DNA from 3 places in the Paenibacillus sp. FSL H8-0317 genome. Region 2 is predicted to be linked to each of the others. Evidence: riboswitches for the same ligand, from Rfam matches in the RefSeq annotation. Region 2 holds a riboswitch; each other region holds the start of a gene.
The links. Region 2 has a riboswitch for cyclic di-AMP ahead of MHB43_RS18680 (3D domain-containing protein). Riboswitches for the same ligand answer to the same signal wherever they lie in the genome.

Region 1 (10,823 bases), 2.6 Mb from region 2:
CCTCAGCGCTAAATAACATAGAAACCTCGCAATAAAACAGGCAACTTGCTTCAAAGTAGCCAAAACATAAACGAGGGTGTGATAACACATCCTCTCACCGCATTGCGGTAAAGCGTTACTGTGAAATGTTCCTGCCGCTAATTGAAGTCATGTGAAATATCGAGAGTCACGGTATGGAGGAGGGGATAGCGATGGATATGTTTATCCTGCAGATGTTCAATGGTCTGAGTATCAGTTCGATTTTGTTGTTGATTGCACTCGGTCTGGCGGTAACATTTGGGCTGATGAATGTTATCAATATGGCTCACGGTGAACTGATCATGATTGGTGCATATGCAACGTATGTAACACAAAATCTGTTCATGTCCTATGCTCCAGCTGCGTGGTTTGGTGCTTACTTTGTTGTGGCTCTGCCAATTGCGTTCATTGTAGCGGCTCTGATTGGCTGGTTGCTTGAAGTGGTTCTGATCAGGCATCTGTATGGCAGGCCGCTGGACAGTCTGCTTGCGACATGGGGTGTAGGCATGATGCTGCAACAACTGGCCCGTACCATATTCGGAGCACCAAATGTGGGAGTATCCAGTCCAGCTTGGCTCAATGGGGGATTGGCGATCTCGGATGGAATTGTATTTCCGTATAAACGAATTTTCATTATCGCACTGGTTGCGGTTGTGCTGCTGTGTATGTATCTCTATATCTATCGAACATCTTCCGGAAGACGAATGAGGGCTGTAATGCAAAATCGGAGCATGGCGGGGTGTCTTGGGATTTCTACCCGGCGGGTGGATGGCATGACCTTTGCTATTGGTTCGGGCATTGCCGGAATTGCAGGTTGTGCATTAACGCTCATTGGTCCGATAGGTCCTTCACTTGGTACGTATTATATTGTGGATGCGTTCATGGTCGTTGTCCTGGGTGGCGTAGGGAAATTGGTCGGAACCGTGTGTGGTGCATTGGGAATTGGTATGTTCAACACGCTGTTCGAAACCTATACCTCGGCCTCCATTGGCAAGGTGCTTGTGTTTGTATGTATCGTTGCTTTCCTGCAATGGAAACCACGCGGATTGGTCGCGATGCGCACACGGAGTCTCGATTAACGTGAAAAAGGGGGTTAGTTCATGTCCGCTTTACTCAAGACTGGCAGTCTGAAAATGAGGATTATCTGGGCAGTTGTGCTGATTATGATGTGTCTTGCTCCACTGATCTCCACGGAGTTTCGTTTGAGTCTGTTAGCCAAGTTTTTGGCGCTGGCAATCCTGGCCATTGGTCTTGATCTGATCTGGGGATATGGAGGTGTGTTGAGTCTTGGGCATGGGGTGTTCTTTGGACTGGGTGGATACGCGATGGCGATGTATCTGAAGCTTCAGGCCAGTGGAGCAACACTTCCTGACTTCATGGGATGGAGTGGTCTCAGTGGTCTGCCATGGTTCTGGGAGCCGTTTCGCTCCTTCCCGGTGGCGCTGTTATTGGGGATAGCCCTTCCGGCATTGCTCGCCTTTGCCCTGGGGTGGTTTACGTTCCGTAACCGGATCACCGGTGTTTATTTTACCATCCTGACTCAAGCCTTGGTTCTCATTACGGTAACACTCTTTGTTGGTAAACAGGAATGGACGGGCGGAACAAATGGCATCACCGGATATAATTCGATCTTTGGTTTTACACTTCATTCCGCTGGAACGACGATTGCTCTCTACTATATAACGCTTGCAGTTCTGGTGATCGCTTATATGCTCTGTCGTCGAATGGTGAACAGTCGATTCGGTCAAGTGCTCGAAGCTGCGCGGGATGGGGAGAATCGGGTGCGATTCCTCGGATATGATCCGGCAGGATATAAAACGCTGGCTTTTGCTTTTTCCGGTGCGCTTGCAGGCATCGCGGGCATGTTGTTTGTTCTTCAGGTGGGTATTATCTCGCCATCGATGATGGGGATTGTGCCTTCCATTGAGATGGTCCTGTGGGTTGCATTGGGTGGTCGCGGTACGCTTATTGGGGCGGTCATCGGAGCGGTGGTGCTGAATGCAGCCAAAACAGGCATAAGTGAGGCTTACCCCGAAGGGTGGCTGTTCGTCATTGGTGGGCTCTTTGTAACAGTCGTTTTGTTCATGCCAAACGGTATTGTAGGTGTATATCGTCATATCGTTCGCTTGTTGAAGCGGAGAGGAGAGAGTGCGCATGTCCAAGTCACTCGGGAAAAACCTAAAGTCTACTGAGGAATCAGCGGTGTTGGTAGCCGAGGATATTACGGTAGCCTTTGGTGGGTTCGTTGCTGTCAAAGGCATGAATCTGAAGCTGCATGAACATGACCTGCATTTTCTGATCGGACCCAATGGTGCTGGAAAAACAACGATGCTGGATGTGATATGCGGCAAAACAAAACCCATGTCCGGCTCGGTGAAGATGGCGGATGGCACGGAATTAACACGACTGAAGGAGCACCAGATTGTTCGCAAAGGTGTGGGACGCAAATTCCAGGCCCCATCGATCTTTGCGGGTCTGACGGTGCAGGAGAATCTGACACTGGCGGCGGAGACTCGCCGTTCCCCTTTGCAAGCCATCGGTATTCGTCGATATGGGAAAATGAGTGCTGCCATGGAGCATGTTACCCTCCAGATTGGTCTGCAAGACCGCGTTGATGCTCGTGCAGGAGCGTTATCACATGGGGAGAAGCAGTGGCTGGAGATCGGCATGCTGCTTCTACAGGAGCCGCGGGTGTTGTTGCTGGACGAACCAGCCGCAGGCATGACGGATGAAGAAACACACAAGACTGGGCGACTTCTGCAAGAAATTGCGCGTGAGCGCTCGGTTGTGGTGGTGGAGCATGATATGGAGTTTGTGCGAGAGTTCGCAGCCAAGGTAACGGTGATGCATGAAGGGAAACTGCTGAAGGAAGGTACGATGGCGGAGGTACAGGCAGACCCGAAAGTGGCCGAAGTGTATCTGGGCAAAAGGAGGGATGACCATGCTGTCGCTGCAACGAATTGAATCCGGCTATGGGGAAAGCAATGTGCTTCGTGGTGTGAACCTGGATGTACAGCCTGGACAGGTGGTGTGTCTGATGGGCCGTAACGGTGTAGGGAAAACAACGTTGATGAAAACATTAATGGGGCTGCTCAAAACACGCAAGGGCAGTATTCAGTGGCAAAATCAGGAGTTATCCACCTTGGATACAGCCAAGCGGGCAAGGGCAGGGATCGGTTATGTACCGCAGGGGCGGGAGATTTTCCCGCAGCTTACGGTGAAAGAAAACTTATTGCTAGGTCTGGAGACAAGTGCACCGGGAGTAAAAACGTTCCCCGAGGATGTACTGGCGATGTTTCCAGTGCTTGCGACGATGTATGGACGGCAGGGCGGGGATCTGAGTGGTGGACAGCAGCAGCAGTTGGCATTCGCCCGGGCATTGGCTTCGCGTCCGGGGTTGTTGCTACTTGATGAGCCGACAGAAGGCATCCAGCCTTCTATCGTGGAGGACATTCGGCAGGTTATTTTGCAGCTCAAGGCAAAGGGGAACCTCTCGGTTCTGCTGGTAGAGCAGAGTATTGATTTTGTACGAAGTGCCGCAGATTACATCTATATCATGGATAAAGGAACCATAACCCTGCATGGGACACCGCAAGAACTGGATATGTCGCAGTTTGAACATCATCTCTCCGTATAGTTGTAGTTAGTCGGCGAGTGGAGAGAGGTTTCAGGAACGCTTGTCCAGGATATTCGAGTATTTTGGATATAACCGCCGAATGCATTCCGGACAGATGTCATGGGTGAATTCGGCGTGGGTATGCTTCTCCAGATAACTTTCGACGGAGTTCCAGTGTTCCTCTTCGTCCTTGATTTGTTTGCAGACGGCGCAAATAGGCAGCAGTCCGCGCAATGTACGCACTTCAGACAATGCCTTCTTCAATTGGTGTTCTGTCTTTCTCTGTTCGGTAATATCCATGTGTGCAATCAAAGCCAGATCGGTATCCAGAATTGAATTTGCATAAGATAGAGGGGTGAGTTCTACACGAAACCACCTCTTTTCGTTGTATACAGTATACACGCAGATGTCATATGTATGATTTCGATTAAAGGGTATTCCGCGTTCTTTCAAATTCTGTGCGACAAGTGCCATGTTAGCGTTCTTGCTTCGTTTTGCCCAGGCTTCCGTCAGGTGCAGGTAATGTCTATGACTACTGTGTATATCCGGGTTTGGTGAGCATTGACCGAGTCCCTGTTGCCAGGCACGGTTACAACTTTGGATAATCCAATTGTGATCAACGATGATGAGCTGGTGACGTATGGACTGGAACGACAGCCTCTCCAGATCGGATGTAACATGTCTCATGGATGAGACCCTCCTTTGGCAGAAATCTTATCTCAGTTCATCTGGAATATCCAAAATATCAGCGACCAGGTGCCTGAATCGGGTTGCTTTGCGTGTGCCGTGAATGAGATTGGATAAACGATAGGGTGGGATGCCATGCTGTTCGCAAAAAGTCTTCTGGTCCACTTGAAGTTCGGTTAGCCGTCGTTTGATGGCCCATCCGAACGGAGTAACTGGTTTTTTCTTGTTCAAAAGGGTTCACCCCTGGTTAGAATGTAGTATTCAGCCGCCCTTTCTTCATGTAGAATATATAGAAATGCGAGCTGTATGTTTCATTATATACGTAAATTCGTCATCTAACAATTAAAAAAGACGGAAAAAAGTGTATTTTGTGATGATAAATGGCGTAAATACGTAAATAAAACAAATAAAATGACAAAAAACACGTCGGCAAGGAGGTTGCCGCGTGTTTTTTAGTTTGTCTGAATGAAGGGGAGCAGGTATGAGGAGGAAGAGGATTAGGCCCTGTAGGCATGAAGTCCAGCTCCAAGCATATGGAAACTGGGGAAAAACGATTTCATGGACATCGAGGTTGGCTGTGCCAGTCCATCCGCAGCCGAGGCGCTGACGGTCTTCCATTCATTCTCCAGATCTGTGGCCAGGCGGACCATCAGATCCTTGGTTGTATCATTGTTCAGGGGGATGACTTTGGAGGCTTCGGTTATGCAGGCATTCATGGCTGAATGCAGGTAACCAAGGACCGCCTCCTCGACCGGGATATCGAGGTGGTGGTTAATCCAGGCGTGAACAGTGGAGAGGCAGCCAACCGAATCGTATTTGGCAAAGATCTGTTCGAGCTGGCTGAATTCAATCCAGGGGTGCAGAGCGCGTGCGAGTCTGATCAATCGTTTACCCATCGCGGCAGCTTGTTCTCTGAGATCTCCAGGGGTTCGCTGAACATGGACGAGCTTGTCGATCAGAGCTATCCGCCATGTATCCTTGTGATCTGCTGCGGTATAGATGCCTTTAATGGCCATACCTTCAAGACGAACAATGCTGGGATGCAACTGACAACGCATGAATGATTCGAGATCTTCAGCATTACGAATGGTACCCTCCCTGATATGGATATCCATGCCGAAGGAATGGGTGAACCCTCCAACCTGAATAGAGGAATCAAGCAGTTTGACATAATCGAGCAGCTTATTCCCACGGTTCACAATCATTCGCCTCCTGTGTTCGTTAAATGTCACTTAAAGTGACATTTACATTCCTTTTTGTTTGCTTTGTGTTTAAAAATCCGAATTATATGATAGTTATCATCCCATAAATGTCCGCTTTTTGTCAATAGAATCCGTGAAAATTAATGAATTAAATCTGGGATTTAATATTGTGTTATTTTATATAACTTGTTGTGTTATTTATATGGTGAAGTGCAGGGTGGACTATATATAAGGAAGGACTATATATAAATGAATCAATAAGATCAGCTCAAGCCGGAAAAGAGGGGATCAAATCTAATGATATGCAGTTCATGGGTAAAGATGACGAGATTATGCGATTTTTGATGAAATTGCCTAGCTGAAAAAGTAGTATTAAAAAATACTTTACTTTTGGTTCTGGACCCGGTATAATCAATTCTGTTGCCGATTATTTACGACATGCGGTCGTGGTGGAATGGCAGACACGCTATCTTGAGGGGGTAGTGGGCGTATGCCCGTGGAGGTTCGAGTCCTCTCGACCGCATCATATGAACGATTAAAAAGAAGCTTTCCATTAATGGAAGGCTTCTTTTTTTTGTCTTTTTGAACAGTTTGACATCAGAGTTGAGAAAAAAAAGGCCATCCATTACCGGGGCAATGGTGCTCTACCTTCCGGCTACGGGTGGCCAATGTATTATTTTTGCAGCAAGTTCTTGATATCTTCTTCAATCTTGTCCGGTGTTGTTTTGGGAGCATAACGTTTGATTACCTGTCCGTTCTGATCCACAAGGAATTTGGTGAAATTCCATTTAATTGCTTTGGAGCCGAGCAGGCCAGGAGCTTCTGTGCTAAGGTGTTGGAAAAGAGGGTGAGCGCTTGAGCCGTTCACATCAATTTTCTCAAACATGGGGAAACTCACGCCATAATTCATCTGACAGAACTCGGCAATATCGTCGGAAGATCCTTTTTCCTGTGCAAACTGGTTGCTTGGGAAACCAAGCACTTCAAATGGAGCATCTTGAAACTTGTCTTGCAGTTCTTGCAGACCTTTGAATTGAGGGGTAAGGCCGCATGAGCTTGCCGTATTCACAATCAGTAACACTTTGTCACGGTAGTCGGACATTTCAACTTCTTGACCGCGAAGTGTATTCACTTTGTAATCGTAGACTGTCATCTAAATCGCCTCCATTTATTTACTCTTATATCTTCTATTATATTGGTTACAATTAAATATTGCAAAACTAATGTGGTGTTAAAAGAATCAAAACAGGCAAGTTGTGCAGAATACGTGAATGAATTGGGAAGTGATTTACGCCAGAGTGAGAATTAGATAGCCTTGAAGAGATAGATGGAGTATAACTTTGTTGTAAGCGTTATTACGGATGGGAATTGGCAAAAATCTGCCGATTCGGTGATCTGGGCGGACTTTACACCGACATGGCGCGGGTGTATGATTCATAACGTAATTTCAATTTAAACTAAATTGTACCTGAAAAACGAAACAAACGATAATATCGCTCGATCTTATCCTTAAGATATACGAACGATGTTTTAATCGCTGAGTTTCCATTCATTGATGAATGGGAAACGGGGGAACCAACAGAATGCGCTGTCCAGGACAGTGGCATTCATGGGGTGAATTTTCCGGTGACAGCCGGAAATAGGGCGACTCTCGCGCCCGAATCCGTCAGCTAACCTCGTAAGCGTTAAAGGGAGAGGCAACAAGCCGTACGCTGGTTCATGGTGTTTTCGCCATGGATTATTTAAGAAGCGTTCGGGAGGCCTTGGTCCCCCACGCTTCTTTTTTGTTGTCTTTTCACGCCAAGGGAGGAACGAATGATGGATACTGAGATGATCTTAGTGACTGCTCCAAATGAAGCAGGACGCAAATTTATTAAATTGCTGATGTACAAAAAAATGCCGTTTGCCGTTCTAACCAACAGTGCAGGGGAAGAGCGCAGACTCCGTAGAATCGGAGTAGAACATGTCATTCGCATGAACACGGCTGCAGCTCAAAAATGGTTTTTGCCGCAGGGCAGCGTAGGCAACGTGTTTATTTTCGAGAACAGCCTGAATCTGACCTGTCGTTATTTACAGATCTGCCGTTCATGGACATCGAAATCCCTGTGCGTTATTACGGAGCAGAGTCATCCTAAGGGCATCTATCGGGGCATGGGCGCAGACCGGATCGTATATTCGCTCAATGGGGAAGTTGGCTTTCTCCTCAATGGTTAATGCCATCGCTTGTGATTGCTCAGGTGTAAGGTGCCTGTTATAATTGAATGTATCGATAAACGGAAGTTTGAGGAGACTCATGCAGGATGGTGAGTCTTCTTTTTTATGGTTTTAGAGGTTGTTCAAAAAGTCCGCTTTTGATTACGAAGGATGCCTTGTGGCATCATCAGCATCGAATATGAAATTCAGCCGAAATGTCCGTTGCTCACGTAGTTTTCCCTACGCTCCGCTACTCCATTTCTAGCTTCATTCCATCTTCTCGGTACTGAAAACCAGACTTTTTGAACTCGATTAGGATCAGGAATCACCTGTGGCTTACAAGGAGGAATTGGCGTGCCGGATGTAGGTGGATTGAAATGGTTGTTTTTTGATGTTGGAGATACACTGGTGGATGAATGGGAGCCGGTTGATGATATTATCGGACAGTTCGTCCGCGAAGTCTGTGCATTGGGGTATCCGGTGAAGATTGAGGCGGTACGCGAACTGTTCGCGAACTGTTACCAGAGATATGAGCAATGGCCGATGAGAGTGGCGATTCGCACATTCGTTGAAGACGACGGACACCAGAAGCAGATTCAGGACAAGCTGAAATTTCAAAAAGATCTTGAACGTCCTTTTCCATCAGCGGATTACGTCCTTCAGCAGTTGTCACGGCATTATCGCATTGGCATTATTGCCAATCAGAGTCCTGGAACGGAAGAGAGACTGGAGAGCTACGGCTTGCGGAAGTATGTTGATGTTCTGGCATGTTCGGCTGAAGAAGGAGTGTCCAAGCCAGACCCTGAGTTATACGCTGTGGCCTTGAAACAGGCCGGTTGTGAACCGGAGGAAGCCGTCATGATCGGCGATCGGATCGATAACGACATTATACCTGCTCTGAAGCTGGGCATGCGTACGATTCGAATTATGCAGGGTTACGGAAGATTCCAGCCAGAACTATCTGATGACCAACGTGCGGATTGGACTGTTGATTCATTGGATCAACTCCTGCCGTTACTGATACCAAATCAGGATTAGATGATTGTTTACTGGAGTTTGAGTTTTACTATAAAAGAAAACACCTTGCTGTATTGCAACAATAAAGGCTGATCAACTTGGGTATAGCATACCGGAGTTGATCAGCCTTTTTAGTATTTTGTCGATGAGAACGAGATTAGAATAACCGAATCGTCTGAATGATCAGATATACATTCAGCACAACGATAATCGCGGCAATGACCCATGAGATGATTTTGAGCCACAATTTGTTGGCGAATGCACCCATGCTTTTTTTATCACTTGTGAACATCACCAGGGGAATTACAGCAAAGGGCAATTGAAGCGACAGCACGACCTGGCTCAAAATGAGCAGTTCTTCTGTGCCATGTTCTCCTGCAATGGCTGTCACAATTACCGCCGGGATGATGGCGATCAGACGTGTGACCAGTCTGCGCAGCCAAGCCGGAATTCGAATGTTCAGGAAACCTTCCATAACGATCTGCCCAGCAAGTGTACCTGTAAGGGTAGAGTTCTGACCTGATGCTAACAGCGCCACACCGAACAGAATACTTGCAACCGTAGTACCCAATAGAGGTGTCAGCAGATGATAAGCATCTGCGATCTCGGCAACCTGCGTCATACCAGCGCTGTGGAATACAGCAGCAGATACAATCAGGATGGCTGCATTGATGAACAGGGCCAGTGTCAACGCGATTGTAGAATCCATGGTCGAGTACCGAATGGCTTCTTTTTTGCCCTGTGGGGTCTGTTCGATCTGACGGGTCTGGACAATGGAAGAATGCAGGTACAGATTATGCGGCATCACGGTTGCTCCGATAATACCAATGGCAATATAGAGCATAGCCGGGTTTTGCAGAATCTCAACATTGGGTACAAAACCATGGAGAACACCGCCCATATCCGGTTTCGCCAGAAACAGATCAATCCCGAAGCAGAGGGCGATGGTTGCCATCAGCACAATGACGAGAGTTTCCAGAGCGCGGAAGCCTTTGTTTTGCAGTACAAGAATCAGGAGTACATCAACTGCGGTGATGATAACGCCGTATAACATGGGGACGTTAAATAACAGCTTTAACGCGATGGCAGAACCAATGACTTCAGCCAGATCGGTGGCTGCAATGGCAAGCTCACACAGTATCCATAACATCATGACAACAGGCATGCTGAATCGTTCACGACAGGCTTGAGCCAGATCCCGTCCAGTGACGATGCCGAGCTTGCCAGCCAGCGACTGAAGGACAACGGCCATCAGGTTCGATAACAGGATAACGGATAACAAGGTATACCCGAACTGTGAGCCGCCTGCGATATCTGTTGCCCAGTTCCCGGGGTCCATGTAACCTACGGCAACAAGGTATCCTGGGCCTACAAAGGCGAGGAATTTCTTCCACCATGCAGCATTCTGCGGAACTTTCATGGAACTATGTGCTTCTCCAAGGGAAGGGGGCATGCCCGCAGTAGACAATGATTCTCTTGAAGGAGCGTTGAACGGATTTTTTTTACTCATACGATAATCACCTGACTTTGAATTATTGATTTGGAAATATATGCGGGACAACCCGCTCATGATATATCTAAATTTTTATGTTTATTGTTACATTGTACTCCTTCAATTGTTTTTGTCTAGTGCAACTTTTATGTATCAGCACAAAATTTCGGTTCCAGCTTGTAGATGTCCCTTCGTATATTACCCAACCGTGGGGAAAATACAGCCATGGCATTGAAATGCATGAAAATAATAAAGTTGTAAAAGCTGATAAAGATACAAAATTGCGTTTCAAAATGAGCCAGAAGTTTAAATTGAAAGGAAGGCAATAAAAACTATATGGATAAGGGAGAGATTCTTAATGGAAGCTTTATATACAGCAGTAGCGACAGTTAAAGGTGGACGTACAGGTTCCGTGACTTCTTCGGATGGCGTTCTCAAGCATGATCTGAAAATGCCAAAAGAGCTTGGTGGCTCCGGTGGTGAAGGTACTAACCCTGAGCAGCTTTTTGCCGCTGGATATGGAGCATGTTATGAAAGTGCCCTCGCCAATGTAGCACGCAAAGCAGGTGTGAAATTGGAGGATGTGGTCGTTACAAGT
Region 2 (10,823 bases):
TTTTTCACATGGAGGTGTCGAACTTGACCAACGTGCAAAAAGAGATTGATCGACGCAAGCTGGATGACAAACTACCTTCCATGCCTTGGTTCGTTCAGCAATTCATGGACTATAAACTGCCTGACCTGTCCCCCTCTACCCTGCTCGAATATCTGAGAGATTACGAAGCTTTCTTCGGATGGTTGCGAGCAGAAGGGCTCTCCGAGGCAAGCTCTAATAAAGAAGTTACGTTGACTGAACTGGAAGTACTTCGCATGGATTCGGTTACCGCCTATCGGTTATTTCTCACAACCAAACGGGAAGGAACCAATTCGAGAGTTACCGTCTCTCGCAAACTCTCTTCCCTTCGCTCCCTTTTTCATTATCTGAGCCAGATTGCGGAAGATGAAGACTTTTATCCGTTGCTGAAGCGGAACATTATGGCCAAAATCGAGATCAAACGTACCCATAAACCCAAGGACACCGCTGCCAAACTCAAAGGTAAAATCCTGGAGGAAGAGGAACTGCTGGAATTTATCGGTTATATCCTTGAAGGTTACGCTGTTGATATGGAGAAGAACAAGCAGGCAATCTATTCCCATGAGCTCAATAAAGAACGGGACGCTTGCATTGCCAGCCTGATTCTCAATTCAGGTTTACGGGTGTCGGAAGTTGTGAACCTGAACGTCGATGACCTCGATCTGAACAACAAACTCCTGTATGTTTATCGCAAAGGTAACAATGATGAGACGTACAAAACACCCGTTTATTTCAGGGAACAGGCCAAGGACGAACTCGCGACCTATATGAATCTGCGGCAATCACGTTACCGTACGCCCAAGCGGGAAAAAGGTCTGTTCATTGCCATGCGAAACGGAGATTCAGAAGGAAGTCGAATGACCAAAAGAGCGATCCAGGCCATGATTATGAAATACGCCAAGCGCTTTGGCAAACCATACCTGACTGTGCACAAATTACGCCATTCATTCGCAACGGACTATTATTTGCAAAATGATATTTACAAAACAAAAGAGCAGCTCGGCCACGCTTCTACGGAAACGACCGAGATCTATGCTCACCTTACCGACAAAACGATGTCCGAAGCCATCGAACGCCGTACTGACGACGGGATGTAACATCCCGAACAACATAAAAGCAGCAAGCCGTATCAAGGATTTCGATCCGAGAAAGGTCTGCTGCTTGTTTTGTTTTTTGCATCATTCAAAGAGAAGAGCATAAGCAGAAATGATTTTAGTTTACATAATAAAAATTACGTTTATTCAAAGACGATCAATCACGCTCACTGTACATTCAATCATGTATAGAGACCATTATGTCCCCGTGTCTTAACATTTCTACGATTTGACTTCACCATTCTGCCTATACTCGCTCTCAACCATCGCTAACAACGCTTTGGCTATATCCTCCGTTTCATGAACTGAGTACCACGTTATATCTCTGTTTACGGTGCTCCGCTCTATAAACAGCTCTGAAGGTAGCCATGAGATCATACCCACTACCCCTTCAAGCTGATCAACCAAGGTCAGATCTTTCTCTTCTCGAACCATCACGAATTTGGGATAAGAAGCATCCTTGAAACCTTCAACAACAATCCAATCATAATCGGACAGATGACTTAACATATCCTCCAGCTTGGTTGACTGTCGCTCCATAATCGCAGTACGTTTCTCTGACATAACAACCACCGCCGAGGCCCCAGCCTCTCCAAATCGATACGAATCCGTTCCTTCTTGATCCATCTCGAAATGGTCGTGTCCATCATGCTTAATCGCCGCTACCTTAAGTCCGAAGGAAGAAAAGTGCCCGATCAGCGCGGCTGTCAAGGTTGTCTTGCCCGTGTTTTTGTATCCAACAATCTGTATGATATGTGGTTTTGTATCACTCATTGTAGTCATCTACCACTACCTCACATGACCTGAGGGCAGTTTGAGAATGCGTACCTGCTCACCCGCAGGAATACCTTTTTTCTCAGGGGGAACAACAATCAAGCAATCACTGTCCTTAATGGTAATCATCACACTGGATTCATCTACACGGGCAGCAGCCGGTATCGCGTACACCATGCCGTTGCGAATCTCTGTGCGTCCTCGCACGAACCGTGTAAAATTATTAACTTTGGTGTATTCCTCTTTCAAGATTGCAGTCCATTCTTCCAAATAAGGATGAGCATCCGCTTGCATGGAACGAATGGTTGGACGAACAAACAGACCAAAACCTACAAAACAAGCCCCTGGGTTACCCGAAAGTGCAAAAAGCAATTTATCTTTATATACAGCAGCTGTGGTCACACTGCCTGGTCGCATCGTCACTTTGTTAAACAACATCGCCACATGTTCTTCCAGCACAAGTTCACCCATAATATCATAATCCCCGACAGACACTCCGCCTGTGGTCACCACGATATCATTATCTTGAATGGCTTCTTCCAGTTTGGCCCTTGCCGTATTCACATCGTCTGCAATAGAACCGTACATCACAGGCTCTCCACCTGCCTCAACAACCAGAGAGCGAAGCATGTAACTGTTGCTATTCCGAATCCGACCTGGTTGTAATGGTTCATCTACATCAAGCAATTCCGTGCCGGTTGCGAATATCGCCACCTTTGGACGTTGAAATACGGGAACTTCTGCTATGCCAAAAGTAGCTAACACGGACTGCTCCCCTGCCCCGATGATCGTTCCTGCTTCGAGCAGTTGCTGTCCCTCTTGGACTTCCAGTCCGATTGGGGTGATGTTAGCATCTGACAATATGTGCCGTTTCAATGCAATCCACTGTTCTCCGTCTTCTACCTTGCTCTCGGTCATCTCCATCATGACTACCGCATCCGCACCTTCCGGGACCTGTGCACCCGTCATGATGCGAGCAGTTGTACCTGAAACAATGGTGTGATCCGAGGTGTAGCCGCAAGGAATTTCATCAATTACACGAAACCAGATTTGTTGCTCACTTGATGCATCTGTAGTATCTGTACTTATAATGGCAAAGCCATCCATGCCCGATCTCCGGAAGAATGGATACGGATGAGGAGCCTGAATTGTCTCTGCAAGTGTGCGGCCATGAGCAGATTCAAGGTGGACTTTCTCAATGGAGCCTTCAGTAACTCTTGCAGCTATTTTGGCTTGGGCATCCGGTACCTGTACAGCTGTACGATTGAATTTGGCAGTTGTCATATCATGTGAATGTGAGTTCATTTTCAAAAGTATTCTTACCTCCTAGAGACATATCATCTTTTAGAAAGTGTAGCCCGAATGCTGTAAGATAACAAGTACATCACTTATTGAATCCTGTGACAAAATCTTATTTCTTACAGGTGTAACATCCTTGACCAATATTCAACATGAAAGGCATCTTGTCTGCTCATAATATAAGTGACAAAGGGAGGCGATAATCATGAGTAATCAATGTGAATTATGCGGAAGAGAACCTGTGAACACAACCGTTCATCATCTGACACCCAAAGAAATGGGCGGAACATTACTGCCAACAGCCAACCTGTGCATCCCCTGTCACAAACAGATTCATTCGCTATACACCAATCGCGACATTGTAACCCTTGGTCTCACGAACCTGCAATCCTTGAGACAGGATGAACGAATGATTCCATTTATCCGCTGGATTCGTAAACAGCCTGCTTCAACGATTCCCCGTGTACGCAAATCCAATCATGTTCGCCAATCGTAAACCAAAAAGAACAGCTCCAAGGTCATATGCCGGCGAGGTGATTCGCCTTCCCTTTTCACTGTTCTTAAATGAACTATGCGATTGGCAGCCATCCTTATGATTAGATGTTTATTATCTTCGCCTCTTAATTCGGCCGCCGCCCACTCTGGTTTTTGGTTTTTTGTAGGATTTCTTAGGTGAATCAAACAACCCACCACTGCTCTTGTTACGATCAATGGTCCCCTTGCTCTGATCCCTGTTGCGGTTGAATAATCCTCCGCCAGATCCCACGCTTGAATCTTTATCGCTTCCACGCCTTGTAATCGTACCTTTCCGATCAACAGTAATAGGTGGGGCAAGCTTCTTGTCATTACTTGTTGGTGCACGATAAGATCCTGCACTCGGTTTATACGTATCTTTATTGGTATATCCTCGATAGTTGCCATAACCTCGCCCGCCAAAAGAATCGAACAGATTACCGATTAACGTAGCGGTCAGATAACCTTGTAAAAAAGATGAATCGTAGTTCTGCCGAACATATTCCTTGGAGTCCACCTCAACCAAGGTATCCTCCGGCTTGTTCGGGTCTTGTTGCAGGTGATAATACTCGTCCTGATACACGAGGAACATACGCTCTGTGTTCTCTGCCGAGATCTGATCCGGTTGCCTTTGGTCAGACAATTCCTGGGCCACTTCCGGAACGGTACGGTCAGAAGCCCGGTACACATAGGACGTTGAGTTACCACTGCCGTTAACCGATTCAAGCGGGTATGTGTCCTGAACAGAAGGTGCTCCGCACGCGGACAACAGAGACATCACAAGGCTGAGGACCAGCATTAATTTTAATCCATGTGCCAAGCGTTTTTTCATTGGGAACCTCTCCTAGCTCGAACGAATCACTTTGATATCCGCAGGAAGAATGGACTCACCCTCATACAGTGTAAATCTTCTGTCTTGCCACTCCACCCGAAGAAGCATATTATCATCCGACTGATACTGCCATACCAATTGTTCTCCAGCCTGGCCATATGGAGTTCTACCTGCCGTTGATACCATGCCTCCATACTCTTCCTCCAGATGAAATGCGCGTCCATCCAGGTCCAGCAACGTGGGCACCTCATCAGGTGCATCAAGCCTGCCATCAATTGGTGTATATAGAGCGTAACGTGTGAGTTCCCGTTCTTCGATATGCAAATATCGAAATGCGGTACCATCCTGCAGCGTGAGCACAACTGCATTTCGAGCGCGATTTTGTACCCGACCAACGACTTCATAAGTGACCAGAGAAACCTCACAGATATCACCAGGTGCAAGCTGAAGCATCGTTTTCTCTGCCTGCGGTGGTTCAGGTTTTGTTAGTATTCCTTTAATTCGTTTCCATACACTCATGAGAATTACTCCTGTTCCTTATCTTATAAACAAGCTGCAATAATCAGTGCGCCCACGATATGTAAAGCGCCAGAGAACAACCCGTATCCTGTCTTCCCTTGCTGAATTCCCGTATCCAGATCCAGATTGGCCCATTTGCGAATCATAAAGTGTACAACGCTCTCCAGAATCAACAAAATGATAAAGGATACAACGGAGACCAGCAATGCCTCTCCAAGATGACCAGCTGTAGAAATGGACGTAGCGAGTACATACCCTTGTGCAAATAATTTCATCACCATACGTGTGGTTACTGCCATATTGCCAGCCTTAACTTCAGCAAAATCCTTATATTTCGTGAACAGTGAATCTACATACATCAAGACAAACAGCAAAACCGAACCAGATCCGGTCCAGACCAACATCGCCAAAATATTCAAATCCATTTACACAGCCCCCACATATCAACATGAACCGCATTTAAAAGCGAAGGAGAAATGCTCTTCTCCTCCGCTGGTTAACCCTGCTGACAACCAAGGTATTAGTTCTTATTATCGTACTGTTTCATCAATGCTGCGAGTTCGTCTTCAACAGCTTGATCTTTACCCAACTTCTCGAACTCTTCATCCAAAGACTTGCCTTTGGAAGACATTTCGTTACTTGCTTCTGCCTGTGCTTCCATCTGCATCATTTTCTCTTCCATACGCTTCATACCAGCACTTGCAGTATCAGAGCCAAACCCATTCAACGCTTTGTTGATTTCCGTTTGGGCTTTTGCTGCATTGTAGCGGGCTACCAGTGTTTCACGTTTGTTCTTCATTTGAGTCAGTTGCTTACGCATCTCGTCGAGCTTGCCACGCAGGTTATCTGCAGAAGCCTTGTTTTGGTCATAGCTGGTTTTATACTCAGCCATCTTCTCTTCAGCAGCCTTTTTCTCTTCCAGAGCACGTCGAGCCAAATCCAGATTCTGAGCACGTGCCGCCGTATGCGCCTGCTCTTCACGTTTCTTCACAAGAGCTTCCTGCTCTTCGAATAACTGCTTAAATTTCTTCTCAATGGCGATTTGTTGAGCTACTGCTTTCTCCGCATCTTCCAGATCCTCTTGCATGTCGCGGATATATTGGTCCGTCATCTTGATTGGATCTTCCGCCTTGTCAATAATGGCGTTGATGTTAGACATGGTTAGATCACGCAAACGTTTGAAAATGGACATTATGTTATTCCTCCTAGTCGATATTACATCGTATATAAACATACATACGTAACAATCTACAACTCGTTTCAATTTTAGCAAATAAAATCAAAACATTCGATGACTCTTACGTCAGGAAGATCGTTTATCTTTGATCAGATGATCTTCCATCAACCTCTCTGCAGTCTGCACGATTTCGTCGATCTGCATCCGCGTGATGGAATCAAAATGAATACCCATGATCACCGTAACGGTTACTTTCAGCTGCTGGGCAGCCTTCCGGGCAAGCCGCTCACACAGTTCTTGTTCCTTATGACCGGGAATATGTACCGTCGTCCCGCTTACGCGCTCATGATCTACATAGAATGTGGCTGCGGCGCCAATATGCGCCTTTCCTCCCGTAACGAGAAAAACCTTATCTTCTCCTGCTTCAATCACCTGTAAACGTATGGATTTCAAATCATATGTACTCATACCCATCCACCTATCCTTTTCTATATGTTATATATGGAGGAATTATGGCTTTCATGAGCTACATCGGCAATGAAAATTCTCACACTACGCATAACTTATGGATAGCCCGGGCATACCAAAGAGAACGTCATTTTGGAAAAGGAGGCCGTTATTATGCGCGTACGCCTCATTATGCTGATGGTTATCGTTATTTTTCTCGGAGGATATCATGCTCCAGTTTCATCGCGGGATGTTTCAAGCCCGCCAAGTGAATCCGTATCAGGTTCGGATTCTGCGGAAGAAGAACAACTGACATTGGGACAGTTACGTCAAAAATATGCCGATACGTTCAAAACCAATGGTCCTTCAACAAAGAAGGTTGCACTGACTTTTGATGATGTACCTGATCCACGATTTACTCCACAAGTGCTGGATGTATTGAAGAAATACAATGTCAGAGCTACATTCTTCATCGTGGGTAGTCGTGCAGAGAAACATCCGGATCTGGTGAAACGCATCATTAAGGAAGGGCATATGGTTGGTAATCACAGCTACAATCATCCTGAATTCAGTAAGCTGTCGATGAATGCCTTTCGCAAACAAATTTTACATACCGGGGATATTATTCGACGTTTGGCGGGATATACGCCGAAGATGATTCGGCCGCCTTATGGAGACATTAATGAAGAACAGCTGAGATGGGCTGCCAAACAACACTATAGCATTGTGAACTGGAACGTAGACTCTCTGGACTGGAAAGGCCTTTCAAAGGAACAGGTGAAAGATAACATCCTGTCTGCCGTAAAACCAGGCTCCATCGTTCTGCAACATGCTGGAGGCGGTGTAGGATCAAACCTGAACGGCACGATTGAGGCTTTGCCTGAAATCATTGAGGAATTGCAAAAGCGCGGATATGAACTTGTCACCTTGGACGAAATGCTGGGATTGTCAAAGGCCAAAGATTAAGATGACGATGAAGAAATAAATGAGAATATTAAAAGGGTGCTGTTCAATCGCAAGTTTGCGACTGGCAGACACCCTGTTTGAATTCGTTAGATGTAATTAATTTTCTACTTCAGAATGTACAGCTCGATATCCTGAAATCCAAATGTGCTTACGGACTGTTTGCTACCCGGGATAAAGATATCAATCCGGTGACCCTTGATTGCACCGCCTACATCACGCGCTGTGGCTACAAAAGCCTGTTTTGGCAATCCTGGATGGCTGTGACCCGTTACCAGTACTTTGGTTCCGAGTGGAATTACACTTGGATCAACTGCAATCGTACCCAGTTCAAGGTCATTTCCGAAATAATCGACTGCACCCCAGCCTCCATTTTCAGACGGATCTGCAGAGTATGCCGTTGCTTTCACGTTCACAGCTTTGCTGTAATCGAATGTTTTACCCCAGGCTTGAACCACTTTGTTATCTGCGTTAACGTCCAAGCTTGCTGTAGTAACCGTTTTGGCTTGGGTCTTGCTCCCCGTCGCCGCGGCAGCTAGATTGTTTGCCTTACCGGGAATTGTAATTTTCAAACCACCATAAATATTGTAAGGTGAAATGTCGTTGTTTGCTTTAACCAACGTGTTCATTGCTACTCCATATTGTTTTGATAAGGTGTAGAAGGTATCCCCTTCTTTGGCCACATGAACTGAATCGGCGTGAGCCGGAACGGCTTGAATGAGCATTGCTGTTGTCATTAATGCTACTGCTGTTTTGGCTATACGTTTCTTGTTAATCATGGTCTTCCTCCCTCATTGTGCCTGCGAAGTTAGTTGTCGGATTCGGATGAGGAGCCCACCCTATAGGTTCTTCATTACATTTGAAACGTTATGTACCCCTAATTCACCCCAAGCAGTGTGCTGTAGATCTTCCCCCTGCACAAATCTGCATCGTTACATCCCCCGCACTCCCTGTCCGGAAGTTTCGGCAGAGTTCAATATATCACAATTTTGTAACCTGAACTTGTAGTAATTCTTACCAAATGGTTTTTTAGCATGTAAGCATATGTAAGAGTACTGGATACTTTAGAAATATTGGACGACCCGATTACTTTACATTTGGTAACAGAATAGTTACTTTTCCGAATCCATACGTGATTATTAACCATAAAAAAATAGCGTCACCGACTCGAAGTCAGTAACGCTATTGATCACTTTCATTTAGAGTACTTTGGCAAGAAAATCACGTGTACGTGAATTTTTTGGTGCTCCAAACACCTCATCAGGTGTTCCCTCTTCTACAATAACCCCGCCATCCATGAACAGGATCCGGTCTCCTACTTCACGTGCAAAACCCATCTCATGCGTTACAATGACCATAGTCATCCCACCTTCTGCAAGACGTTTCATGACATCCAACACTTCACCGACCATCTCGGGGTCCAGTGCCGAAGTAGGCTCGTCAAACAGCATGACATGCGGCTGCATAGCCAATGCTCTTGCAATAGCGATCCGCTGCTTCTGTCCACCGGACAGCTGATTCGGGAATGTATCTTTTTTATCGTACAAGCCCACAGTGTTAAGCAGATCAGCAGCAATTTTCTCCGCTTCCTGCGTGGATTGTTTCTTCACTTTAATCGGAGCAATCGTGATGTTTTGCTGTACCGTTTTGTGTGGGAACAGGTTGAAATGCTGGAACACCATGCCCATTTTTTCCCGAGTTGCATTAATGTTGTGCTTGGGGTCCGTAATTGAAACACCTTCAAAATCGATTTCACCTGATGTAGGTTGTTCCAAGAGGTTCAGACAACGCAAGAATGTACTTTTACCTGAACCGGAAGGACCGATAACCACGACAACCTCGCCTTTGCCAATCGTCACATTAATGCCCTTAAGCACATCGTTATTTCCATAAGATTTGTGTAATTGTCTAACGTCTATCACTTGCACTCAACTTCCTTTCCAGTCGTCCCAGCAGCTTGGACAAAATAAACGTCATTACAAAGTAGATGGCTGCTGCAATCAAAAATGGACTCAAGCCTTGGTACGTAATGTTCTTGACTACACTTGCCTGATACATAATGTCCACCATACCGATAACAGAGATAATGGAGGATTCCTTGATAATCGTTATGAATTCATTACCAATTGCCGGCAATACGGCCTTGAAAGCCTGTGGCAATATGATGTAGCGCATGGCTGCACCTCTGCCCATTCCGAGGGAGCGAGCTGCTTCCAACTGGCCACGATCCACCCCTTGGATACCTGCACGGAAAATCTCCGCTAGATACGCACCACTATTAATGGAAAGCGTGATGATACCTGCCTGAAGGGCAGTGAAGTTAATGCCAAAGCTCAGGGAAAAACCATAGTAAATAATCATTAATTGTACCAGCATCGGTGTGCCACGGATCACTTCAACGTAAGCAGTACCGATCCAGCGCAAGATTGCAGCGTCATGCAAACGGAACAAACAGATGATCAATCCAATAATTACCCCGAAGATAACCCCAAGTGCAGACAACAGAAGTGTGTATCCTACACCTGTAGCATAGAAACTTTTGTACTCCCAGAATACTTGGAAAATATTTTGTGATTTGTTCGCTTTATCCGCCATCAAGAGGCTGGCGTCCGTCACCATCTGATTGATTTTATCTTCACTTTTCAGTCGCTCCAGTGTTCCATTTACTGCAGCTAGCAGCTCGGTATTACCTTTACGAATCCCGATTGCCGCTTCTGCTTGCTCTTCGTCCGGAACAGCAGCAGCAAGTCCAATGATATCGTCCAGATAACCTGCAGCAACGGTATCTTCAACGATTGCCGCGTCAATGCGTTTTGTTTGCAGTTGAAGCACGATATCGGAGATTTTATCCAGCGCAGTAAGCTTCGCTCCTGGAATACTCTGTCCGATCGTTTCCTGAATGGAGCCTTTCTGAACGCCAATCTTCGCATTTTCAAGTTCTGCCATGGTTGGATATTGGTCTTTATCCACATTGCGAACCATAATCACTTGTTTTGATTTATAATAGGTGTCGGAAAAATCGATACTTTTCTTCCGTTCATCCGTCGGCGTCATACCTGAAATCACCAGATCAACACGCCCGCTCTGCAATGAAGGCAGAAGACCGTCGAAGCCCATATCCTCAATCACAAGCTCAGCGCCAAGATCTTTGGCAATCTCTTTGGCGATCTCAATATCGAAGCCGACG
Region 3 (10,823 bases), 1.8 Mb from region 2:
TATCGGGAGATGATCTATCTCATGCTGCATAAACCTCCGGGTGTCGTGTCTGCTACCGAGGATAACAGAGATAAGACGGTACTGGATTTGCTGCGCAAAGAGGATCGGGTGTTCAATCCTTTTCCTGTGGGACGACTGGATAAGGATACGGAGGGACTGCTCATTCTCACGAATGATGGTCCACTTGCCCATGATCTGTTATCTCCACGCAAGCATGTGCCCAAAACCTATGAAGCCCGTGTACTGGGAAACGTGGATGAAGCGGATGTACAACGTTTCAAGGCGGGCATTCAATTGGATGACGGATACGAGACGCTGCCGGCCGAACTGACTATACTTGGTCAGGAAGAAACGGAAGAAGGCACGATCTCGTCGATCTCGCTTATTATTCACGAAGGGAAGTTTCACCAGGTGAAACGTATGTTTCAGGCGGTAGGCAAGCGTGTGATCTATCTGAAACGCGTTGCCATGGGTGAGCTGGAACTAGCTTCCGATCTTACTATTGGAAGCTATCGTGAACTAACCGCAGACGAGTTGAGCCTTCTGCGGAAGTAAAAGCTCCCGTCCTTCGCGAAGCGGAGCAGGGAGTCGGGCAGAAAGCGAAGCCCTGCCCGTATTGGTCCCGGTTAAGCTTGGGCGGGACCGCCGCTGACCAGCGGTGTGCCCGGCAACAAGTGTTCCTACGACAACCGTGACATAGCAAGACCCGACCTAACACCGGTGAGCAGGACGGGAGTCCAGAGGGCAGAGCCCTCTGGGGCCCTCCCTCGGAAGGGAGGGTTTGGGTGGGTGCGACTACTAACAGATGAGGATGAAGCCAGAATGACTTATAAATTAATTGCACTAGATGTAGATGGAACACTGCTGAATGATCATCATGAACTTACCGAATGGACTCAGGAGACCTTGATCAAAGCTTCCCGTCAGGGAGCGGAGATTGTCCTGTGTTCGGGTAGAGGTCCGGCCAACACGATTCCTTTTATGGAGCAGATGGGACTGGATGGATATGTGATTACGCATAATGGCGCCGTTACCGCGCAAGTCGATACCCGTGAGGTGGTTCATCATTTTGCATTAGATGGACAAGGACTGGAGCCAATCATATCCTACTGCCGAACCAATGGAGTACATTTTGACATCAATACAGCATTTGGTCTGTATGTGGATCAACCGGAAGGTTTGGGTTTGCAGGTGCGCGAGATGTATTACAACTTTATGGCAGAGCCACTGAAGTTACCCAAGTGGGTTGACATGACAGAACCGCTGGCGAAATTCACTGCATTTGGTCCGATTGAACAGATGGATGCAGTACTTCAGGAATGGTCAACTTGGAATCTGCCTTATTATATGACACGGAGTGGTGACTTTTTTATTGATCTGATGCATCCCGAAGCGTCCAAAGGCGCTGCGCTGAAAAGGCTTGCCGAATCGAAGGGAATCATGCCTTCGGAGATTATGGCGATTGGTAACTACTTCAATGATATTACGATGCTGACCTTTGCGGGCAAAGGCATTGCCATGGATAACTCACCGGACGAGGTGAAAGCTGCTGCGGACGAGGTTACACTCTCCAATAACGAGCAGGGTGTGGCACACGCAATCCAAAAATATGTGTTATCCATCTAACCTACATCTTATTTTTGAAATGCACGCTTCCCTCATAATCTACCGTCTTTAGGGGCATCCTAAGAGAATAACGTTAGGAATGAAGGAGGACATGTGATGAATTATGATGTGGAATTGGTTGCAGACCTGCGGACATCAGGTGGAGAAGTACAGGACGTGATGGACAATGGACAATATGCAGGCTCACTTTTCCTTGTGTACAGAGAAGGAGATCGTTTATCAGGTAGTCTTCAGATCGAGCAGGAGTCTCTGCCAGATGGTACAGAGGAACGTATCGTGGAAAAAGTGCATGCCTATGTCCGATCTCTTGCAGATGCGTTGGAAGCTGCTTATTATGAAGTGCTGGTTAGTTGTGGTTCATTACACTCGGTTCTGCATAAGCCTGAGTCAGAGACCGTGTGGCCGTCTGAAGATATGAATCATGACGAAGGCAGTTATGACGATATAGACAGCAGTGGAAGTAAGGTAATCCCTGTTTCACAAGCCGAATCGTTTACATATGAAGATCGGGATCAGGTTCTGGAGATGGAAATGGTAAGCGCAGGACGCAGCATATCGACGTATATTTTCAATGATGTCGAAGGGCAGGAACTTGCAGAAGCTTCCTTAAAACAATATGGCGCTGATGTACAAGGTGAAATACACTGGTATGACGAGCCGGAAGAGAATCAATTGGAAGCTGCGGCAGAGTTGCTGGTCAGAGAGCTGGATGAAGATATCATCGATACGATTACGATCCGCATGTGGCATCAGGGCAACGAACTCGAGACGTTAGAGTGGGTACATCGCGATTTCTCCGAGGATTTTGAGGATACCGATGAATCGGATCTGGATGAGCTGGAAGCTGCTGAAGAAACATGTTATGTCATGCTGAAGCGTAAGGATCGGGAGTTCCGGGTATATGAGCTTTTTCTTCAGGAACGAGGTGGATTGCCTGTGGGAACAGCAACAATAGATACTTCTCATTCCGATCTGACGGGATACATTGATTACGAGGTTCCTGGTACCAGCATTCAGCGAAAGAGCCTGGTCGAAGTGTTGATGCAGGAGTTGGACAAGGAAATGGAGTTTGATACCTTGCACCTGACGATGTTGTATCGAAATCAGATTATCGATGAAGCCAGAATAGATGGGTAAAGGGCAACCGCCTTTTACCTTTTTTAATTCTCATTTTGACGAAAAATTCATTTCCCGGTATAGTACCATTAGTTTAACAGAGATCAGGAAGCGGAAGGAGAACAATGATGCACTCATTCAGGATCAGTAGCGAATATATTAACGATGGTTTTCAAGCGGTTCAGGCGAAGCCGGAAGATACGGAGGATGTGATGTCGCTGCTGGTGGAGACAGCCGAGTGGTTACAGAGCCAAGGTTCTTCCCAATGGAACGCTTTGCTTAAAGGTGAAGATTCACATGATACGGCAGGGGCAATCCGGCGTGGGGATGTGTTTGTATTTAAAAAAGGAGCGGACGTAGCGGGGATGGTCATCCTTTTGGTTCAGCCAAGCCCTTGGGATATTCATCTTTGGGGTTCAAAAGCTCATGCCGAGGATGGTGCAATTTATCTGCATCGGCTAGCGATTCGAAGAAAATATGCTCAGAGCGGTCTCGGACGGTCCATTTTGCAATGGTCCAGCAGCGGCATACATTTTGAAGGCAAACATACTGTTCGGTTAGATTGCGGAGCGAGCAATGCTACGTTGAACGCCTTTTACACGCGGAACGGGTATACTTTTTTGGGAGAGACCGATGGTTACAGTACATATGAGAAGCCCGTGGAGCTACGGAGCTGAGATTCTGGTTATCCAATGAATATGTTGACGACAAGCGCGAGTGGTAAAGCTTTTACTTCTGAGGGGAACGTTTCATGAATATGTTGTATATACGAGTTATCGTAATATAGATGTTCCGGCTTCCCTATGTCATAATGGATAGTAGAGCAGTACGTAAGTTAGAAAGGGGGAAACTAACGGTGAGATTGCTGCAGGCGCTTTTCTTTCCTCCGGAGCAGCCCGGAGGTGTATCCTCTATGATTCCGTATATGCAAGAGAGATTTACAACCCCGAGGTGGGAAATGGATCTATTCTCGTTGCCAAAGCGAATTCGCAATAAGGGCAGAGAGGAAGTTCAGTTCGAAACGTTTGATTGGACGGAGTATCAGGATAGTCCTGTTGTCCAAAAATATATTCAAACTTATCGTGATTATCTATGGTGGACCAAACTGCGTATTCAGAAGCCCTATGATCTGATCCATGCCCACCACCCAATTGCAGGACTTGCGATGAAAACGGTTTTCCCGGATACACCCCTCATTCAGACGATACACTCCAGTTATGAACGAGAATTAATCCTTAATGGACGCATTGAAACGGATGGACCGGAGCATCGATTCCTGCTTGCGATATATGGTGAGCTCGAACACCAGGCAGAGCGCCTCTTAACGGTGTCGGATTCGTTCCGTCGTTATCTGGTTCCCTACGTGAAGGAACCTGATGTCATCGGTGTGATTCCCAATGGATTTGATGAGAAGCGGTTTAAGCCGATTCCTCATGATAATGCGATACCACAACTGGTCACGGTATGTCGGCTTGTTCCGGCAAAAGGGTTGGATATTCTTTTCAAAGCTTGTGCGGAACTGAAGGGCCGAGGTCATGATTATGTGTTACATATTATTGGAGATGGACCGATTCGTCCTGATCTGGAAGAATTGGCGCAACGATTAGGGATCTATAATGAGACCATTTTCTATGGTTATACACTGCACCCTGAGGAATTCATGCCATTCTTTGATATTTTTGTACTTCCTTCACGGGCAGAAGCATTTGGTTCTGTCTTCGCTGAAGCGGCGCTGAGTTGTCTTGCCCTTGTGGGTACGGATGTAGGTGGAATACCTGAACAGATCGAGAACGGTAGCAATGGGTTGCTTGTACCGGCAGAAGATCCTTCTGCATTAGCTGAAGCGCTTGAAAAAGTGATGCTGGACCCGGCTTATCGTTATGAACTTGCCCGTTCGGCGTGTGAAAAAGCCAAAACACATTACTCGCTTGGCAGATCGGTCAATGAGTTAAAAAAGATGTATCTACAGTTTCCTAGCAAAGCTTAAAACGTAGAGCAAAAAGTGCGAGCCGCTGTGATAAACAGCGGCTTTTTGTCATGTTTAAGGAAAGAGTACCTGCGATGACTTGTGGTTATGAGGCAAACAGATGCTCATATTCATGAAGTACATGGACCGTGAGATTTATATATTGTTGCGTCTACGAAAGGCGCCCCAGCGGTTCAGTACCAATTTGGCAGCCCAGATTAATGCCATACTTCCAAAGATGGGGTAAAGGATGGACAGCAGGGAACTGAATCCAAACTGACTGAGTGAGTAACACAACATCATAATGGTTAATGTAATGAAACGGGGATGGACACGTATATGTTGGCTGAGTTGCAAGGTCATTCCATAGATATCGGCTACAAAGGTACTGAATATTTCCATGAAAATAAGGGATACATATACAGATTGCACTGCCCATCCAAGTTGAAAGGCAATGCTGCCCATCGGGATTTCGAATTGAATGATGCCGGGCATTTGGGCTGACATGGCAAAATGAGCTGCCATCAGCATGAAACCTACGCCAATTCCACCCAATACTCCACCCCACTTCAGCACATTCCGACTACGAATCTGGTTACCTACAGGCACAAGAACAGCTTGAGCCAACACCAGATTGAATGAAGTATACAACAGTGGAGACAGCCACACTTGAATAGGGTTTGAATCTGTCGTCAGTGTGATGAATCGGGAAGCACCTGGATGATGGATGGTACTGGTGATCATGAGCAGAGATAACAGGAGCATCATGGGCACGACAATGCTATTCATTTGTAGGATGGCCTGAATGCCTCGACCGAGAAGCAGATATGACCCTACAAGTGTGACGATCAGACCTGTCTGATAATGCAAACCCAGATGTTCAACAAAAACGGAACCTGCTCCGGCAAGCATGACACTGTTCACGCCAATGAGAATGAGAAGGGTCACCCAGGTGATCCATTTGCCCGCCTTGTGGCCGAATAAATGTTTGTTCAGATCCTCATAAGAGCGGGAACCGGTATCGTGAGCGATCAGCATCATTTTGGTACCTAACCAGACAAAGAGCATGGTGGATAAGCCTATGGTGACGGTGGCCCATTTGCCATACTGGGTAAAAAACTGCAAAATTTCCTGCCCTGTAGCGAAGCCAGCTCCAACAACCGTTCCGATGTATGTAAATGCGATCTGCAGCACCCGAAATGCCTGTTTCATGTGTTTCCCCTCTCAGGCCCCTGTATAGTTTGGACATGCGGGTACCATGGTACAAGGTATGCTTGACCCACGAAAGTCATGACAATCGATAATGAGCTTTGGCTTGAATTGTGTCTCAAGGACAGCGCCCAGGCAATTTCGCTTGAACTTATAGATAGATATATGATACTTTTACCTCATAGGATAGGCTTGGGAGGTCAAATCATGGAATTATTGAAACAACGAATTTTACAAGAAGGTGTGGTTATCTCGGATCAAGTTTTAAAGCTGGATGGTCTGTTGAACCACCAGATTGATCCTGCATTAACGATGGAGATGGGACGTGAGTTTGCTGCCCGTTTTCGTGAAAGTGGAGTAACTCGTGTAATCACGGTAGAATCCTCAGGCATTCCGGTTGCGTTTGCCGCAGCTTATGAACTTGGGGTGCCCCTTGTATTCGCCCGTCGCAAAAAAACACTTCTGGCTGATCCTGATGCTTACTGTGAACGTGTACCGTCCTTTACCAAAGGAATTGTAACTGATATTATGGTATCCCGCGAGTTCATTCATGAGAATGACCGCATTTTGTTCATTGATGATATTATTGCCAATGGAGATGCCGCTCGTGGCGTCATCAAAATTATCGAGCGTTCCGGTGCGGAACTCGTTGGATTCGGCGTTGTGGTCGAGAAAAGTTTCCAGGCAGGAGCACGCACAATTCGTGAACAGGGTATTCCGGTGGAAGCCTTGGTACGCATTCGTTCCCTGAACGATGGTACGGTACAATTTGACGATAACGAAATGTGACATTTTAAAGGAATAGGGCCTATTTTTTGAACTATGCCTTTGCATGACCGCGGATTTCATTTATAATGGGGTTATGTTAGGGAGAGGAGGCAACACCATGGGGAACCAACTGGCAACAGAACAATTTTTTAATGATAAGCTGGCGGAATCGAAAGTTCATTTTGAACGTGCCCTGGATTGTAAACATACGGAATTCGATGACCTTTATCCCTATATGATTGAACATCCTCAATTTTTCTGGTACAAACGCTATGTTGCCTGGTCAGAATTACTGACGATTGTAGGCTTGTGCGAAGAGTTGTCCTTCTCTTGGAAAGAACAATTTACACCGCATCAAGTGGAGTACCTTGAAGAACGTGTGATGTCCGCCAAAGTGCTTGATTTTTGGTTTGAGAAGAACGACAGCAAAGAGCACGCGCAGCGGTAACTTTCAGTCGGGACATAATTTCGAATGACATGACAGTCCAATACAGTCACGTGAGACCTAAATGACTTTTCATTTAGGTCTCTTTTTGTAAATAAATTTGAAATATAGGAGCCATGAAGATGATTAGTGATACAGAATTGGACGCTCTGCGTCTGTCAGGTGAGAAAGTTAGAGTAGTACGGGACGAGCTGGAATCGAACGACGTGAAGGGGATTGTGGTTGCCTGGGATGGCGAGCAGGTACTTATCCGTCGTCAGAATCGACGTGTCGTTAAGCTGGACCGAGGTTACAGCTATCAGCTGTTCAGCGAGCCGCGCCAGAGTCCACTTAGTGAGTAACAGCTTATAATTATGGCAGAGCCATGAGCGTTAAATGTTTGGAATTACCATGATTTCTTGGCATAATTGACTCATTCGGGAGAGAAGATAGGTACAGTGAGGAAGATCTGTAACTATAGCCGAGAGGGTGTGCTACAAGCGATGACATTGATGAATGATAAAGTTCATGCCTACAAGGATCAGATTGGAGCATTAAGCGATGTACTGCCAGGTGTGGTGAAGTCATATCATGAGTTTACCGGAGAATGTTTCCAACCTGGCGTGATTGATGCGAAGACAAAACAGCTAATTGCGCTTGGGATTGGATTGTTTGCCAACAATGAGGTATGTACCTTCTACCATGTAGAAGAAGCCCGTGCTAAGGGTGCAACAGATCAGGAGATTATGGAGACCGTTGCGGTGGCCGGAGCTGTTGGAGGAGGACATGCACTGTCTCAGGGTGCGATGCGAGTGCAGAAGGCGCTGCATTAGTAAGTAATGCAACATACATTTTTAAGTACAAAAAAGGCATCCGGTTAATAACCGATGCCTTTTTGTATGTGAATTACATTTTACCCAACATTTTATCATACATAAACTGTCCAGTTACCCGACGTGCTGTTACATAGCGGTCATTAAAGTATGGATTCGATAACTTTGTGATGCTTACACCTTTACTGCTGGAGGCATGAGCGAATTGTCCGCCGCCGATATATACACCTGTATGTGAAATGCCTTTGCCTGTTGTATTAAAGAACACCAGATCACCTGTCCGAACATTGCTCTTGGATACAGGCGTACCTGCTTTGGCTTGCTGCTGAGAAGTACGTGGCAATTCAATGCTGTATTTGTTGAAAAGATATCTCATAAAACCAGAACAGTCGAAGCCGGCTACAGTTGTGCCACCCCATTTGTAAGGTATACCTGTCATGTTGTTCACTACGGAGTTGATACTGCTTGCCTCTGTGCTTGTTGCCCCGGATGTAAATAATACAGCTGCTCCAAAAATGGAGATAATCAGTTTTTTCAAAATCAATGTTCTCCCTTCGATGCCTACGGAGTTAGCTAAGGGTTCGGTAGAAGGTTCCCTATATTTCCTATGTATAAGAATAATTCACCCAAATTGGTTCCCCCGTTTTCAAACATGAAACTCGGCAATGAATAATTAAGTTTTTGTAACTATTTGAAACTATATTGCATAAATGCGTAATTGTCAAACCTATTTAAAACCCTTCGTAATACCTCAATGTTAGCGGAATTAAGGTTTTTATATGAAAGAAGGGATCAAGTTTGGGTATCATTCATGACAAAAACGTCATTATTGATTCGTTTAAGACGAATTTGGATAAATAAATAGGTTTGTCATGAGTTAAAAGAACTATCCCGTTATGTAGAATTAGAGAGATTATATTCATTAAGTTGCATATATTGACAAAAATCGATTTTTTGCATATTATCTGATTATCCAATCCACATATTGGATTAAAATTGATTTTATTATGTGATAAATACAAATAAAGGAGGTTTGGGGACGCGTATCATAGGTAAGTAAAAGTGGAAGATTTATAAAAACGAACATAGGAGAGTGTTACATTTGAAAGCGAAGAAAATAATTACTTTTGTCCTGGCATGCACGATGGTGTTCTCGGCAGTTGGAATGGCAGTTCTCCCTGTAGGGACGGTATCTGCTGCGGATGCATCGGGTACTACAGCGAGTATTTCTGATATTTTGAAGAACCAGCTGCCGGATGGAGGTTGGAGAAAAGATTATAAACAGACAAGTGGAGAGTGGGCGAAGTCCACGATCGACAACAAGGCTACATACTCAGAAATTAGAAGATTGGCGAAGGAATTTAAAAAGACGAATGATCCGCGTTACTCCACAGCTGCAATCAAAGGAATTAACTTTTTGATCAACATGCAGTATTCAAACGGCGGATGGCCACAAGTTTACCAAAGCTCCGGATATCACAAGCACATCACTTACAATGATGATGCCATGATTAATGTAATGATCATGTTGGATGAAGTAGCGACACGTAAAGGTGATTTCTCGTTTATCGACAGCACTCTTGCTAACCGCAGTAAAAACTCAGTTGCCAAAGGTGTAGATGCAATTCTGAATACACAGGTTGTTTCAGGCGGTAAGCTGACAGCATGGGGACAACAACATGATTCCAGTTCTCTTAAACCGGCAAGCGCAAGAATCTATGAAGTACCATCACTGACGGCTGGAGAGAGTGTAACGATTGTTAAATTCCTGAAAACCAGACCTGCTACCGCTAAAATTACGGCATCCATTAAGGGAGCTGAAGCATGGTTTAACAAAGTGAAGATTACGGGTTACAAGTATGAAAGAGCAAACGGAGACAGCAAAATTATCGCTGATTCCAAAGCTGCACCGATCTGGGCTCGTTTCTACGAAGTGGGAACGGATAAACCGATCTTTATTGGTCGTGACGGGGTCGTTAAATACAAACTAAGTGATATTGATAAAGAAAGAAGAGGCGGTTATGCTTGGTACGGTAACTGGCCTTCCAAGCTGTAATTTGTATTATGTTTCCGTTATAATGAACCAAACTATTAGCAGTTAAAGGTAAAGCCCGAATCGAAATGGACGTCTGTTTCGATTCGGGCTTTATTGTAATTATTTTCATTGTTGACATGATAGATTCCACATGATATATTATTTCTTGTCGCCGATATTGATCACGGAGATACAATATGCGGTCGTGGCGGAATTGGCAGACGCGCACGGTTCAGGTCCGTGTGGGCTAACCCCCCGTGGAGGTTCGAGTCCTCTCGACCGCATCTAATAAAAATACTCCTTAAGCTAACGCTTAAGGAGTATTTTTTTGCATTTTTTGATATAACACTAACTTTAGACTCGAGTATCCAAGAGGTTAGTGCTTAGCTGCACGTTCAGCAAATGTCTTCCATCAGCCATACGGAACGTTTATTGTGCTGCGGTAACATTAACGCTATCAATATTCGGTCCTTCCGATCCAGTGGTAACCACTTTCAATGTATTGGTCCCCGTGTTCATGGGGACCTGTATTGTTTTTTCAACCCAAGTGGACCAGCTTCCCGTAGCTGGAAAGGGCTCGTTGCTGATGACTTTGGTTCCGTTCACAAAAATGTCGAGGTTCCGAGTGCCGCTTTCCAGCGCATAACGAAACTTTACGTTTTTGGTACTTGTTGTAGTGTTATTAATGCCGTTCCATTGAATGGCCGAACCAGTCATCGCATTGAAGTTAACATACCCGGAGCCAGTGTAACCGGGGTAGATTGTTTCAATGGCAGCTTCCGTAAGTGAGGTTCCGGTCTCTGCTTCATACGTAGTGCCACTGCCTGTATTCCCGCCGCTATTACC

Region 1: linked by a shared signal. The riboswitch ahead of MHB43_RS07320 (hypothetical protein) and the one ahead of MHB43_RS18680 (3D domain-containing protein) in region 2 are both predicted to bind cyclic di-AMP.
Region 3: linked by a shared signal. The riboswitch ahead of MHB43_RS11265 (C40 family peptidase) and the one ahead of MHB43_RS18680 (3D domain-containing protein) in region 2 are both predicted to bind cyclic di-AMP.

What each region holds. Positions count from the first base shown of each region.
Region 1 is NZ_CP150294.1:1,618,770-1,629,592, forward strand. Features, by position in the region: gene urtA (urea ABC transporter substrate-binding protein) at 1-16, shown strand, start outside; gene urtB (urea ABC transporter permease subunit UrtB) at 192-1,097, shown strand; gene urtC (urea ABC transporter permease subunit UrtC) at 1,119-2,210, shown strand; gene urtD (urea ABC transporter ATP-binding protein UrtD) at 2,173-2,982, shown strand; gene urtE (urea ABC transporter ATP-binding subunit UrtE) at 2,960-3,655, shown strand; gene MHB43_RS07295 (hypothetical protein) at 3,686-4,321, opposite strand; gene MHB43_RS07300 (hypothetical protein) at 4,349-4,552, opposite strand; gene MHB43_RS07305 (urease accessory protein UreF) at 4,819-5,520, opposite strand; tRNA gene MHB43_RS07310 (tRNA-Leu) at 5,964-6,046, shown strand; gene MHB43_RS07315 (glutathione peroxidase) at 6,197-6,676, opposite strand; cyclic di-AMP (ydaO/yuaA leader) riboswitch at 7,049-7,223, shown strand; gene MHB43_RS07320 (hypothetical protein) at 7,339-7,737, shown strand; gene MHB43_RS07325 (HAD family hydrolase) at 8,071-8,754, shown strand; gene MHB43_RS07330 (Nramp family divalent metal transporter) at 8,891-10,186, opposite strand; gene MHB43_RS07335 (organic hydroperoxide resistance protein) at 10,584-10,823, shown strand, end outside.
Region 2 is NZ_CP150294.1:4,195,363-4,206,185, forward strand. Features, by position in the region: gene xerS (tyrosine recombinase XerS) at 9-1,115, shown strand; gene mobB (molybdopterin-guanine dinucleotide biosynthesis protein B) at 1,335-1,895, opposite strand; gene glp (gephyrin-like molybdotransferase Glp) at 1,902-3,191, opposite strand; gene MHB43_RS18645 (HNH endonuclease) at 3,391-3,681, shown strand; gene MHB43_RS18650 (DUF4247 domain-containing protein) at 3,793-4,530, opposite strand; gene MHB43_RS18655 (DUF4178 domain-containing protein) at 4,543-5,049, opposite strand; gene MHB43_RS18660 (DUF350 domain-containing protein) at 5,073-5,474, opposite strand; gene MHB43_RS18665 (PspA/IM30 family protein) at 5,570-6,241, opposite strand; gene MHB43_RS18670 (hypothetical protein) at 6,353-6,694, opposite strand; gene MHB43_RS18675 (polysaccharide deacetylase family protein) at 6,848-7,639, shown strand; gene MHB43_RS18680 (3D domain-containing protein) at 7,744-8,415, opposite strand; cyclic di-AMP (ydaO/yuaA leader) riboswitch at 8,418-8,615, opposite strand; gene MHB43_RS18685 (amino acid ABC transporter ATP-binding protein) at 8,836-9,558, opposite strand; gene MHB43_RS18690 (ABC transporter substrate-binding protein/permease) at 9,545-10,823, opposite strand, start outside.
Region 3 is NZ_CP150294.1:2,368,794-2,379,616, forward strand. Features, by position in the region: gene MHB43_RS11215 (pseudouridine synthase) at 1-555, shown strand, start outside; gene MHB43_RS11220 (Cof-type HAD-IIB family hydrolase) at 823-1,626, shown strand; gene MHB43_RS11225 (hypothetical protein) at 1,723-2,763, shown strand; gene MHB43_RS11230 (GNAT family N-acetyltransferase) at 2,871-3,419, shown strand; gene MHB43_RS11235 (glycosyltransferase family 4 protein) at 3,599-4,729, shown strand; gene MHB43_RS11240 (hypothetical protein) at 4,865-5,920, opposite strand; gene MHB43_RS11245 (xanthine phosphoribosyltransferase) at 6,125-6,706, shown strand; gene MHB43_RS11250 (hypothetical protein) at 6,804-7,133, shown strand; gene MHB43_RS11255 (hypothetical protein) at 7,253-7,471, shown strand; gene MHB43_RS11260 (carboxymuconolactone decarboxylase family protein) at 7,613-7,942, shown strand; gene MHB43_RS11265 (C40 family peptidase) at 8,016-8,480, opposite strand; cyclic di-AMP (ydaO/yuaA leader) riboswitch at 8,486-8,617, opposite strand; gene pelA (pectate lyase) at 9,036-9,998, shown strand; tRNA gene MHB43_RS11275 (tRNA-Leu) at 10,177-10,261, shown strand; gene MHB43_RS11280 (carbohydrate-binding protein) at 10,407-10,823, opposite strand, start outside.